DNA from 4 places in the Roseateles sp. PN1 genome. Region 3 is predicted to be linked to each of the others. Evidence: predicted binding sites of a transcription regulator. Region 3 holds the regulator's gene; each other region holds the start of a gene.
The links. The regulator FNR, encoded in region 3, switches genes on or off when oxygen is low (the NO sensors DNR and NnrR bind a similar motif). The targets are predictions, from matches to a motif close to TTGATNNNNATCAA.
Positions count from the first base shown of each region.

Region 1: AABB87_RS02100 (hemerythrin domain-containing protein) is a predicted target of FNR. The motif match lies at 1,666-1,679, and genes of this name have one in related genera.
Region 2: AABB87_RS18245 (phosphate transport regulator) is a predicted target of FNR. The motif match lies at 1,860-1,873, and genes of this name have one in related genera.
Region 4: clpB (ATP-dependent chaperone ClpB) is a predicted target of FNR. The motif match lies at 1,601-1,614, and genes of this name have one in related genera.

Region 1 covers NZ_JBCARA010000001.1:543,042-546,465, reverse strand. The annotation lists gene tkt (transketolase) at 1-1,561, opposite strand, end outside; gene AABB87_RS02100 (hemerythrin domain-containing protein) at 1,740-2,348, shown strand; gene AABB87_RS02095 (HD domain-containing phosphohydrolase) at 2,529-3,424, shown strand, end outside.
Region 2 covers NZ_JBCARA010000012.1:121,855-125,278, forward strand. The annotation lists gene gabT (4-aminobutyrate--2-oxoglutarate transaminase) at 1-307, shown strand, start outside; gene AABB87_RS18240 (NAD-dependent succinate-semialdehyde dehydrogenase) at 312-1,760, shown strand; gene AABB87_RS18245 (phosphate transport regulator) at 1,961-3,424, shown strand, end outside.
Region 3 covers NZ_JBCARA010000002.1:497,882-501,305, forward strand. The annotation lists gene hemN (oxygen-independent coproporphyrinogen III oxidase) at 1-1,348, opposite strand, end outside; gene fnr (fumarate/nitrate reduction transcriptional regulator Fnr) at 1,572-2,306, shown strand; gene AABB87_RS04840 (hypothetical protein) at 2,433-2,780, opposite strand; gene AABB87_RS04845 (hypothetical protein) at 2,782-3,045, opposite strand; gene ccoG (cytochrome c oxidase accessory protein CcoG) at 3,098-3,424, opposite strand, start outside.
Region 4 covers NZ_JBCARA010000008.1:40,631-44,054, reverse strand. The annotation lists gene AABB87_RS13560 (hypothetical protein) at 1-89, opposite strand, end outside; gene AABB87_RS13555 (hypothetical protein) at 95-1,402, opposite strand; gene clpB (ATP-dependent chaperone ClpB) at 1,679-3,424, shown strand, end outside.

The sequences.
Region 1 (3,424 bases), on a different contig from region 3:
TGGCGCTGGCGATGGCCATGGTCCAGGCCACAGCGGTTTCGGTCGTGTCGGCGGGGCGCCACACGTCCAGGCCAGGGATCAGGCGCAGCGAAGCGACATGCTCGATGGACTGGTGGGTCGGACCGTCTTCGCCCAGGCCGATGGAGTCGTGCGTGAACACATGGATGACGCGCTGCTTCATCAGCGCGGCCATGCGGATGGCGTTGCGGCTGTAGTCGCTGAAGGTCAGGAAGGTGCCACCGTAGGGGATGTAGCCACCGTGCAGGGCCACGCCGTTCATGATGGCGGCCATGCCGAACTCGCGCACGCCATAGTTGATGTGGCGGCCGCCGTTGGACGAACCGTCGGCTTCGACGCGGAAGGCCGGGGTCGACTTGGTGTTGGTCAGGTTGGAGCCGGTCAGGTCGGCCGAGCCGCCCAGCAGCTCAGGCACTGCGGCGGTGAAGGCTTCCAGCGCGATCTGGCTGGCCTTGCGGCTGGCCACAGTTTCGCCCTTGGTGTGGGCGGCCACAACGGCGTCCACAGCGGTTTGCGCGAAGTCGGCAGGCAGCACGCCGGCCATGCGGCGCAAGAACTCGGCGGCCAGCTCGGGGTGAGCGGTGGCGTAGGCTTCAAAACGCTCGTCCCAGGCGGCTTCCTGGCTGGCGCCGGCGGCCTTGGCGTCCCAGTCGGCATAGACCTCTTGCGGGATCACGAAGGGCTCATGCGCCCAGCCGATGGACTCGCGAGTCAGCTTGATTTCTTCAACACCCAGCGGCTCGCCGTGCGCCTTGGCGGTGTTGGCGCGGTTGGGCGAGCCCTTGCCGATATGCGTCTTGGCGATCACCAGGGTCGGCTTGTCTGTGCTCAGCTTGGCCTTGGCAATGGCGGCGTCAACAGCGTCGACATCATGGCCGTCCACCGGGCCGACCACGTTCCAGCCATAGGCTTCGAAACGCTGGGCGGTGTTGTCGGCGAACCAAGGGGCGACCTGGCCGTCAATGGAGATGCCGTTGTCGTCGTAGATGGCGATCAGCTTGTTCAGCTTCCAGGCGCCAGCCAGCGAGGCGGCTTCGTGGCTGATGCCTTCCATCAGGCAGCCATCACCCAGGAAAACGTAGGTGTGGTGGTCGACGATCTTGTGCGCGTCGATATTGAATTCCTTGGCCAGCATCTTCTCGGCCAGGGCCAGACCCACGGCATTGGTGATGCCTTGACCCAGCGGGCCGGTGGTGGTCTCAACGCCGGGGGTGATGCCCACTTCGGGGTGGCCGGGGGTCTTGCTGTGCAGCTGGCGGAAGGCCTTCAGCTCTTCGATCGGCAGGTCATAGCCCGTCAGATGCAGCAGCGCGTAAATCAGCATGGAGCCGTGGCCGTTGGACAGCACGAAGCGGTCACGATCAGCCCACTGGGGGTTCGTCGGGTTGTGGCGCAGATGGCGGCTCCACAGGGCCACGGCGATATCGGCCATGCCCATGGGCGCGCCGGGATGGCCGGAATTGGCTTGCTGCACGGCGTCCATGGCCAGTGCGCGGATGGCGTTGGCCATCAGGGTGGTGTTGCTTGCAGCGGTATTAGCCATGAGCTTCGCAGGTGAGGAGTTAGGGGGTAACCCGTGATTTTACGTGGCAGACGCGACTTTGCCGCCAGCGCCTGCAACTTCGCGCGCTGACAGCGTGCCAAGTATTGACTTAAAACAAGGCTGGCCGGCCATGTTCTGGCACCCTTTGGCAGACAAAAACAGCCGATGGAGACATGTCATGAGCCAGAGTTCAAGCCGGGCCACGCCGCTGACCCTCAAAGTCATTCAAGACGAGCACAGCGCGCTGGCCGCGATGCTGCGCACTATCCCGCTGCTGCTGGCCGAGCAGCGCCGGCACGGCGTGCTGCCGGACTTTGGCGCCCTGCGGGCCATGTTGTTCTACGTCGACGAATTCCCCGAGCGCCTGCACCACCCCAAGGAAAGCCTGCTGCTCTTCCCCAAGCTGCGCGCCCGCGCGCCGGAGGTCCGCGGTGTGCTGGACAAGCTCGATGAAGACCACCGCCGCGGCGAGCACGCCATCCGCGAGCTGGAACACGCCCTGCTGGCCTACGAGATGATGGGGGAAGCGCGCCGTGCCGCCTTCGAGGAAAAGGCTCAGCACTACGTCAAATGCTATTTGCAGCATATGGAGATCGAAGAGCGCGAGGTGCTGCCGCTGGCCTTGAAGATGCTCAACAACGCCGACTGGGCAGAGCTTGACGATGCCTTTGCCGCCAACCAGGACCCGCTGGCCGGCCATGCACCGTCGCAAGACTATGTGCAGCTGTTCCAGAAGGTGCTGGCCGCCCTGCCCGCCCCGCTAGGCCTGGGGCCCAGCCTGGCCTGACGGGCCGGCGCCCGCCTGCGCCGGTACCCATACCCACAAGCCAGGGCCTGCCGTGCCATTGTTCACGGCGGGGAATGCGGCCGGCGCACCATGAACGGACGCAAAGGCATACCCTTCAAGCGCGGCGGAACTCTAGCTACCTTGTCGAGGTAAACATCCGCTGCAGCAAGGAGGGCGCTCATGAGCGACCAAACTGTTGAACCGGCCGTCATCTTGTTTGTCGATGACGAGCCTTCCATCCTCAGTGCCCTGCGGCGCTTGTTCCGCCCCCTGGGCTACCAGGTGCTGTTGGCCGAGGGCGGGGCGGCCGGCTTGGCCCTGCTGCAAGCCCAGCATGTGGATCTGGTCGTCTCAGACATGCGCATGCCGGAGATGGACGGCGTGCAATTCCTTGAACAGGTGCGGCAAGGCTGGCCCGAGGTCGTGCGCATCTTGCTGACCGGCTATGCCGACATCACCTCCACCATTGGCGCGATCAACCGCGGCGAGATCAACCGCTACATCAGCAAGCCCTGGGACGATCAGGAAATTGTGCTGGCGGTGCAAGACGGCCTGCGGCGCCAGCAGCTGGAGCGCGAGAACCGGCGCCTGGCGCAGCTGAACCAGGCCCAAACCCAGGAACTTCAAGACCTCAACCAACAACTCGCGCAGGCCAATACACAGCTGCAAGACGCCAACAGCCAGCTGCAGCAGGCCAATGACAGCCTCAGCAATGTCAACGGCGAACTGGAGCGCCGCGTCAGCGAGCGCACCAACGAGTTGGCCCAGGCCAACAACAAGCTCGAAGCCAATCTGCAAGAAATTGCGGCCAGCAACCAAAGGCTGGAGCAGCTCAATGTGCAGCTGGAGGAGAACTTCGCCCTGTCCATCAGCGTGTTCGCGGGCTTGCTGGAATTGCGCGACGGCAGCGTGGCCGGCCACGGCCACCGGGTGGCCACCCTGGCCAGGCGCATTGCCGAACATATGGCGCTGGACGACAAGGAAGCGCTGGACATCTACAACGCCGGCCTGCTGCATGAAGTGGGCAAGATCGGCCTGCCTGACAACTTGCTCAACAAGACCGTCTCCCTGATGGA
Region 2 (3,424 bases), on a different contig from region 3:
CCTGGGCGGGCGCCTGCGCCACCGCCTCAATGATTTGCGCGCCACGGTGCCGCAGATCGCCGAGGTGCGTGGTGTGGGCAGCATGCTGGCGGCCGAGTTCTGCGACCCCAGCACCGGCGCGCCCGATGCCGACTTCACCAAGCGCGTTCAGACCCTGGCGCTGGAGCAAGGCCTGATTCTGCTGACCTGCGGCAGCTACGGCAATGTGATCCGCTTCCTTCACCCGCTGACCACGCCGGACGCGGTCTTTGACGAGGCGCTCACCATCCTCGGCCGAGCCCTGCAACAAGCCCAGCAACAAGGTTAAGACCATGGACGCCAACACCTCTTTGCTGCGTGAGCAGGCATATCTGGCTGGCCGCTGGGTCGGCGCCGATGACGGCCGCCACTTTGACGTCCACAACCCCGCCACCGGCGAGCGCCTGGGCCATGTGCCGCTGATGGGCGAGGCGGAAACGCAGCGAGCCATCGCTGCCGCCGATCAAGCCTGGGGCCCTTGGCGGCGCCGCAGCGCCAAAGAGCGCGCGGCCGTGCTGCGCCGCTGGTTTGAGCTGATGTTGACGCACAGCGAGGCCCTGGCCCAGCTGATGACGCGCGAGCAGGGCAAGCCTCTGGCCGAGGCGCGCGGCGAGGTGGCCTACGCAGCTTCTTTCATCGAGTGGTTTGCCGAAGAGGGCAAACGCATTTACGGCGAGACCATTCCCAGCCCCTTGAGCGACCGCCGCCTGCTGGTGCTGCGCGAGCCCATCGGCGTTTGCGCGGCCATCACGCCCTGGAACTTCCCGCTGGCCATGATCACGCGCAAGGTCGCGCCGGCGCTGGCGGCAGGCTGCCCCATCATCGTCAAGCCGGCCGAAGGCACGCCTTTCTCGGCCCTGGCGCTTGCGGCCTTGGCGGAAGAGGCCGGCGTGCCCGGTGGCGTGCTGCAGGTCATCACCGGTGACGCGCGCGCCATTGGTGGCGAGCTAACGCGCAACCCGGTGGTGCGCAAGCTCAGCTTCACCGGCTCCACCGAGGTGGGCCGCCTGCTGTATGCGCAGTCGGCGCCCACCATCAAGAAGCTTTCGTTGGAGCTGGGCGGCAATGCCCCCTTCATCGTGTTTGAAGACGCCGACCTGGACGCCGCGGTCGAGGGCGCGATGATTTCCAAGTTCCGCAATGCTGGCCAGACCTGCGTCTGTGCCAACCGCATCTATGTGCATGAGCAGGTTTACGAGGCATTCGCCGACAAGCTCTGCGCCGCTGTGGCTCGCCTCAAGGTCGGCAATGGCTTGGAGGACGGCGTGCAGCAAGGCCCGTTGATCGACGCGGCTGCCGTGGCCAAGGTGGAAGCCCACATCGCCGACGCCGTGGCCAAGGGTGCGCGGGTGCTGTTGGGTGGCCAGCGCCATGCCCTGGGTGGCAGCTTCTTTGCACCAACCGTGCTGGCCGATGTGCGGGCCGATATGGCGGTGGCTCGTGAAGAAACCTTTGGCCCACTGGCGCCGCTGTTCAAGTTCAGCAGCGACGCCGAGGTGATCGCCCTGGCCAATGACACCGAGTTCGGCCTGGCGAGCTATTTCTACAGCCGCGACATCGGCCGCGTCTGGCGCGTGGCCGAGGCGCTGGAGTACGGCATGGTGGGCGTCAACACCGGCCTGATCTCCAACGAGGTGGCTCCCTTTGGCGGCGTCAAGCAAAGCGGCCTCGGCCGCGAGGGCGCGCACCAGGGCATCGAGGACTATGTGGTGACCAAGTACGTGGCGATGGCGGGGCTCTAATCCTTGATTTGAGCGGCATGGCTTTTCGCACGATCGTCAGCCTGCGTGCTGATATGTGCGTCTAATTCGTTTCAAATCGCCCCGCATCGCCGCGCTGACTTGATCTAGCTCAAAAGAAGGTACTGCCAGCCCCGATTGCCTCAAAACAGTCATTTGCCCTGCCTAGACTGCGACGCGTACCAGTTCACAACGGGGTTCGCATGCAGAAGTCAGACGCAGTCGCCGCGATGGGGAAGAGCAGCCTTTTGCTGCCGGCGTGGATCAAGGCCGCCCTGGCCGCCAATGATCGCTTGAAGCTCTACCTGAGCGTGCTGCAGGCCGCCGCAGCGCATGCGGCCCACCCCGAGGCCGAAGCGCTGGACCTCGGCCGCGAGGTGGCCGCCGCCGGTATCGAGGGCCGCTGGTTGCGCGAACTGCCAGGCGCGGCCTCGCAGGTGGACGGCGCCTTGTTGGTGCCTGACCTGCCGCGCATGTCCGCTCGCTTGGCCGAGGACTTGAGCGTGATGGCGCGCCCCTTGCTGGACAGCGCCGCCGCCGTTGATGCGACCCGCGAGCGCCTGGCCCATTGGCTGCAATGGCTGGACGCGTTTGGTGAGCAACACAGCGGCGCCGAAGCGCTTAGCGCCGAGCAGCTGCGCTTGCTGACCAGCGGCAAGCGTGCCGAAAAGAGTCATGGCAAACCGGGCGCCAAAGCCGAGGGCAAACACGCGCACGGCAGCGTCAAAGTCGGAGATGCTGCCGAATCCGACAGCCTGCATCTGCTGGTGATGGATCTGCACAAGCAGCTCAATCAACTCGCCAGCACCTTGTCCAGCGAAACCATTGATGGCGCCCATGTCTGGCAATTGCAGGACGGAGACCACGCCCGGGTGCAAGCCTTTATGCGCGGCCTCAATCGCACCGCGCGGCTGAAGTTTGACCACCCCGGTCTGGATACCGCCGCCACCCGTGACGGCGATCGCCTGCTGCTGCAAAACGATATCGGCACCAACGACGCCCATGTGCTGGTGCTGCAGGTGGAGGGCTTGAGCATCACGCTGAACTACTCCGACCTGCATCGCCCGCGCTTCGAGTTTTTTCAGGAACTGCTCAATCCCTTTGGCGCGCAGTGGGCCGACACGCAGTCCAAGGTTGCCGCCGGCCTCAATGATGGTCAGGCCTACACCTTCGGCAGTGCGCGCTTTGACTGTGCGGACGAGGCGGCCTTGGCTGCCGCGCTTGAAGGCATAGGCTCACGCATCGTTTTTCTGATCGACTGGAACCGCGCCCGCAAACGCCTGCTGCCTTTTGTCGGCAAGCAAGGCGCCATCGAGGTACTGCGCGCGGCCGCAGCGCAGGATGTGGGTCATATGGCCTGGCTCAAGGCGGGCGGCGAGCAGATCATTTTTGCGGCCATGCAGGCTGCTGGTGAGGGTGCCTTCCGCATCGGTGACCGGCTGGACAATGTGCTCGGCCAAGCCGATGCGCAAGCCTTCATGCTGGAGGTGCTGGGCCAGGCCAGCAAGGCGCTGCTGGCCGGCCAACCTGCCGCCCTGGTGGCCGACGAGACCCGCATGCTGCTGGCCCGCCGCATGCGCCAGCGCAGCAGCGAGTTCGACCTGATCGAAGAACATGCGGCCTACTGCCATGCGCTGGCCCAGGCGGTCAGCGATGGCCTGGCCCAC
Region 3 (3,424 bases):
AGCCCAGCGGCGTCACTTGAATGGCGTCGGCATCCACCGTCACCAAGCCCTGCTCCGCAAGTTCACGCATACGCTCCAGCTCGGGCTTGAAGTACTCGGCCACATCCACCAGGTGCGCCAAGGCGATGGACTCAAATTCCAGCCGCCCCTGGCACATCAAGGCCATGATGACGGCGCGGCGGACGATGTCGTCACGAGTCAAGGCCAAGCCGCGTTCGATGGGCAACTGACCCTGGCGCAGCATGTCGTAATAAGCCTCCAGCGTCTTGACGTTCTGGCTGTAATTGGCACCAACGCGGCCGATCGCCGACACACCCAAAGCAATCAGGTCACAGTCCGGCTGGGTGCTGTAGCCCTGGAAATTGCGATGCAGGCGGCCCTGGCGCTTGGCCACAGCCAAAGAGTCATTCGCCAAGGCGAAATGATCCATGCCAATATAGCTGTAGCCATGCGTCATGAAGCCTTCAATCGCGCCATGCAACATCGCCACCTTGGCGGCACCCGGCGGCAGTTGGGCTTCGTCGATACGGCGTTGCGGTTTGAAGCGCTGCGGCAAATGAGCGTAGCCGTAAAGCGCGATGCGATCCGGCTTCAAGGCACCCACTTGTTCGATGGTGCGCGCAAAAGACTCAGGCGTTTGCAGCGGCAGGCCGTAGATCAGATCAACATTGGTGGACTCAAAACCCAGCTCGCGCGCTGCCGTCATCAAGGCCTCGACGCTGGCAAAGCTCTGCTGGCGATGCACCGCCTTTTGAACATGCGGGTCAAAGTCTTGCACGCCGAAACTCAAGCGATTGAAACCCAGGCTGCGCAGATGCTTGAGGCGATCCACATTGACCGTGCGCGGATCCACCTCGATGGCCATCTCGGCACCAGCAACGATGCGGAAGCGTTCACGCAAGGCCTGCACCAGGCCCGTCAACTCTTCATCGCTGAAGAAGGTCGGCGAGCCGCCACCCAGATGCAGCTGAGACACCCCGGCGCCGCGCCCCAGATGCGCCAGCGTCAAGTCCATCTCGGTGATCAAAGCCTGCAGGTATTCAGCGGCTTTATCGTGATGCTTGGTAATGACCTTGTTGCAGGCACAGTAGTAGCACACCGATTCACAAAACGGAATGTGCACATAGATCGACAAGGGCGCAGCGCCGCCGATCTGCGAGCCTGTGGCCCGTTGCACCAAAGCCTGCGCGTAGTTTTCGGCGGTGAAGGCCTCAACAAAGCGATCCGCGGTCGGGTACGAGGTGTAGCGTGGCCCGGACACATCGAAGCGGCGCAACAGGTCTTCGTTGATGATGCTCACGGCGGAGTCTTTGCCTGACAGGACTTGGGGCTGGGTGATAGAAACCATGGCTCGCATATTGCCAAGCCCGCCACACAAGCGATTGACCGAGATCAAGTTTGGCCTCATTCTTTGCCCTAACAATCGCATGCATTGCGCATTGGGCTTGAGCTAAATCATGTTTGGCGAAGCCGATAGGCGGCGAGCAGACGTTCGATTCGCCGCCTTGCCCCGAACAGATGCCGGCAACGGCGCCTGCCCACTGCGATATGCGTCATCCATAATGCACTCCATGAACGTCACCGTACCTATCAAGATTGAACCGCTCAAGGTCGCCTGCTCCAGTTGCAATTTGCGCGAGCTTTGCCTACCCGTTGGCTTGTCGTCGGGTGACCTCGAGCAGTTAGACGAGTTGGTGGCCACGCGCCGCCAGGTGTCGCGCGGCGACACCTTGTTTCGCAGCGGCGACCCCTTTCAGTCGCTTTACGCGGTGCGCACCGGTTTTTTCAAGACCTGTGTCTCTTCAGAAGATGGCCGCGACCAGGTCACCGGCTTTCAAATGGCGGGCGAATTGCTAGGCTTGGATGGCATCAGCACCGACCGCCACAGCTGCGACGCCGTGGCGCTGGAAGACTCGCAGGTCTGCGTGATTCCCTTCGAACAGCTGGAAGAGCTGTCGCGTGAGTTCACCGATTTGCAGCGCCAGTTCCACAAGATCATGAGCCGCGAAATCGTGCGCGATCACGGCGTGATGCTCTTGCTGGGCAGCATGCGGGCGGAAGAGCGCCTGGCGGCTTTCTTGCTAAACCTGACCCAGCGCCTGCAGGCGCGCGGCTTCTCGGCCGCCGCTTTGGTGCTGCGCATGACGCGCGAGGAAATCGGCAGTTATCTGGGCCTGAAGCTGGAAACGGTCAGCCGGACCTTCTCGAAGTTCCAGGAAGAAGGCCTGCTGGAAGTGAAGCAGCGCCACTTGCGCATCCTCGACCAAGCCGGTCTGCAGAAGCTGGTCAATAACGGCACTTGCTGAACTGAGGCAGGCGGCGGGCGGCTGAGCCGCGCCAGCGGCACAATGAAAGAAGGGCTGAGTGGTACTCAGCCCTTCTTTTATTCATTCAGGCATTCAGCGCCGCCCGAGCGAGCGGCCTGCGGCAGCCTACTGCGGCCAACGCCGCGGGTGAATAGCCTGGGGTGCATCAGGCGTCTCCGGCAAGGTGGCCAGCATCAGGCTGATGCTAGAGGCCAAGCTGATGACACTCCAAAAAATCAGAAAGCTGAGCGTGTAGACGGCCTGCCGGGAGAGTTCCATGCGCTCGCCACCGAACCAGGTCAAATCGCTGGGGTCAACCACCGAAAACACCAAGCCCTCGGTCACCCCTGCCATCACAAAGGCCGGCCAGGCGATTGCCATCGCCCAGCGCGCCAATCTGGACGTAGGCGGCGGCAAATCCACCGCAAAGGTGGCGTCGTCCGACTCAACACGATTGCGGGGCTCGGTCTTCATTTCATTGCGCGCCGGTGGCAGCGTGGTTGCGGCCCTTCATGGCCGGCGCCAAGGAGGCTGGATCGGCTTCCTTGGACGCCTTGCCCACATAAGTAGTCTGCACCTTGGACTCATCCAGCACCGTCTCGGGGAAATGCAGGGCCAGGAACAGGGTCACAAAGCTGGCGATCACCACCACACCCGGGCCACCCCACACCAGCCACATGAACTTCTCACGCCACCAGGGGCTAGCGGAATCGGTCGTGCGTTTGTTTTCTTGACTCATTGCGTCAACTCCTGCTCTGCAAGGACTTCTTGTTCAAATGATTCGTTAGCGCTCAGCGCGGCACGACAAAGGTCGATTTTTCCTTGATCTCGATCTTGCCGCTGGCAACACCCGCCTTGTCAACCGCCTGCCCCATCAAGGCAAAAGAGATGGGATGCGCACCGACACCCGCTTGCGCCGCTGACTCAGGCGGAATTCGCACCGCCACCGACACCCAGCGCGCTTCGGCAGGCGCCAAGACCAAGCTCACTGGCTTGCCCAAGGCAATGCCTTCCATGCCCTTGACGCTGAGGCTGCACTGCTGCGCGCCCTCGGTCGCATTCATGATCTGCAGGCGGTAGAGGTTTTCGATATAGCCGTCTTCCACCAAGCGCGACAG
Region 4 (3,424 bases), on a different contig from region 3:
AGCCCCACAGCCAAAGCGCCTAGGCGAAGCAAACGATACAGTGCTTGGCGGCGGTGCAGGGTGTGGGCGGGCATGGTGCGGGCAGCCATGCGGCTCAAAAGACAAAGTCCAAGGTGGCGGAATAGATCTGGCTGCTGCCCGACTCAGAGGTGTTGTGCCGCCAGGATCCGGCGCCGTTGGCCTGGGTGTTGACTTGATCCACTTGCAGCTTGAGCGCCATGCGCGGAGCGAAGTCATAACGTAGGCCGAGACCGATCGAGCTTTGCTCGAAGCGGGCGGTGTTGGCCGCTTCGGCAGCTAAGGTGCCCAGGCCGGTGGCCATGGCCGCGTTCGGCGCGCCGATCACAGGGGTCAGCTCAGCCTGCCAATTCAAGGGTGCTGCGTTGGGCATCTTGTCCGCCTGGCTGCGCCCAGCGATCAGGTAGGCGCTCAGGCGCTGCCAACGTCGTCCCAAGGAGGCATAGCCTCGCCAGCCGGCTGAGAGACCCGAGGCCAGGTGGACATGGCTGGCTTCGGCGCTGCCGAACCAGGTGCTGGACTGGTATTGCAGTCCCAGCGATGCATATTGCGTCAAGCCCTGGGGGTACAAGTCATCGGATAGGTTCTGCGCTTGCTGCGCCACGGACGGCACAGGCAGTGCGGTGATCTGTTGCAAGGCCTGCTGCAACAGCCGCAAGTTGGCATTGGGCTTCACGTGGATATCGGCGCGGGCATAGCTGGCCTTGATCAGCCAATGCCCGGCCTCACGGCTGAGGGTGAGGACGGCTGTATTGCGGTTGCGTATGCGCAGAGAATCATCTATGCGCAAGGCTTGAATGGTGTTGAGGCCATTGCCCAGCTGCACTTTGGCGGTCCAGTCGGCGTGTTCGGTGTGCCAGATGTGGCTGAGGTCGGCGCCGTCGAGCGAGTTGATGGGCATCCAGCCATAGAACTCGATATTGGGTCGCACCCAGGGCAGGGCATAGCCCACATTACGCAGGTCAGCTTGTAAAAACACGTCCGGGCTGGTGCGGCCCAGGCGCAGATGCCAGTCCGCGCTGATTTGATAGCCCACAAACGCCCATTCGACCGCCTCGCCCAAGCTTGCGTCCTTGGCCCGTTGCCGCAGCACCAGTTGCAGCGCGGTGTCCCAGCGCTCGGCCGGCGCCCAGTTCAGTTGCAGGCCCAGCCGGGAGTCAACCAGGGCGCTGCTAGCGCTGCTGGCGCCGACCTGGGTTTGCTCGCGCGCCAAGAGCCAGTCGTGGTCGCTGCGGGTGTGGCTCAGACCTAAGGTGCCAAAGCCGCTGAGCCGCAAGCTGCTGGGCGAGTTGTCGCCAGTGTCGTTGGCGTGCACGCCAGCCACGCCAGCCACGCCAAGTGCCAACAGCAAGGAGGCCATCAGCTGCCGGCCAGCGCTTGCCATCAAAGGACGCCTCGCTTCATCGGGTGGACTCAAAAACACGCGGGGCCCTTGCTGCATGTCTTCCTACCGGCTGCATGGTGGTGCTTGACTATATGTCCGGATCCCTGTGCCGTCATGGGGTCGAAGTAATCAAGCAACACCCGGCAATTTCGCCGATGCCGGGGCTTCGCTGTTCAGCCCGGTCACCCTTCAACTGGCTTGCGCCAGATCAAACCGCCGGGACTTGAAATGACCTTCACTGCACCCACTTGCAAGCCCACGGAGGTTCCAATCATCATGCGCGTCGATAAATTCACTTCACGGTTCCAAGAGGCTTTGAATGAGGCCTCCAGTCTCGCGATTGCCCGCGACAACCCCTATATCGAGCCGGCGCACTTGCTGGCGGCGATGCTGCTGCAAGACGATGGCCCCCGGGCGCTGCTGGAGCGCGCCGGTGTCAATGCCGCAGCCTTGAAAACAGCGCTGGAGTCCATCATCGCCGGCCTGCCTCAGGTCAAGGGTGAAGGCCAGCAAGTGGGCGCCGGGCGCGACTTGGTGGCCTTGTTGCAGGCGGCTGAGAAAGAAGCCAATAAGCGCGAGGATCAATTCATCGCCAGCGAGATGTTCTTGCTGGCCTTGAGTGACGCTAAGAGCGACCTGGCCGGTGTGGCCCGCGGCCATGGCCTGACCCGCAAGGCGCTTGAAGCTGCCATCGATGCCGTGCGCGGCGGCCAGAAGGTCGACAGCGCGGAGGCCGAAGGCCAGCGCGAGGCGCTCAAAAAATACACCCTGGATCTGACCGAGCGCGCTGCCCTGGGCAAGCTGGACCCGGTGATCGGCCGTGACGATGAGATCCGCCGTGCCATCCAAGTGCTGCAGCGCCGCACCAAGAACAATCCGGTGCTGATCGGCGAGCCGGGCGTGGGCAAGACCGCCATCGTGGAAGGCTTGGCGCAGCGCATCGTCAACGGCGAGGTGCCCGACAGCCTGAAGAACAAGCGCATCCTGGTGCTGGACATGGCCTTGCTGCTGGCCGGCGCCAAGTATCGCGGCGACTTCGAGGAGCGCCTCAAGGGCGTGCTCAAGGAAGTGGCCCAGGACGAAGGCAAGACCATTCTCTTCATCGACGAAATTCACACCATGGTGGGCGCCGGCAAGGCCGAAGGCGCCATCGACGCGGGCAATATGCTCAAGCCCGCGCTGGCGCGCGGCGAGTTGCATTGCATCGGCGCCACCACGCTGGATGAGTACCGCAAATATGTGGAGAAAGACGCCGCCCTGGAGCGCCGCTTCCAGAAGGTGATGGTGGGCGAGCCCACGGTGGAGGCCACCATCGCCATCCTGCGCGGCCTGCAGGAAAAGTACGAGGTGCACCACGGCGTGCAGATCACCGACCCGGCCATCGTCGCCGCGGCCGAGTTGAGCCACCGCTACATCACCGACCGCTTCCTGCCGGACAAAGCCATCGACCTGATCGACGAGGCCGCGGCCAAGATCAAGATCGAACTCGACTCCAAGCCCGAGGTGATGGACAAGCTGGATCGCCGCATGATCCAGCTCAAGATCGAGCGCGAGGCGGTGCGGCGCGAGAAGGACGAGGGCTCGAAAAAGCGCTTTGACTTGATCGAGGAAGAGTTGCTGAAGCTGCAACGCGAAGCCAATGACCTGGACGAACTCTGGAAGTCTGAGAAAGCACAAGCCCAAGGCTCAGCCCATGTGAAGGAAGAGATCGACCGGATCAAGCAGCAGATCGAAGAGCTCAAGCGCAAGGGCGACTTCAACAAGCTCGCCGAGTTGCAATACGACCGCCTGCCCAAGCTCGAAAAGCGTTTGCAAGAAGCCCAGGCCAAAGAGGCCAGCAAGCAAGGCACGTCCGACAAGCCCAAGCTCTTGCGCACCATGGTCGGCGCCGAAGAAATCGCCGAAGTGGTGGCTCGCGCCACCGGCATCCCGGTCGCCAAGCTGATGCAGGGCGAGCGCGACAAGCTGCTACAAATGGAAACCAAGCTGCACCAGCGCGTGGTGGGCCAGGACGAAGCGATT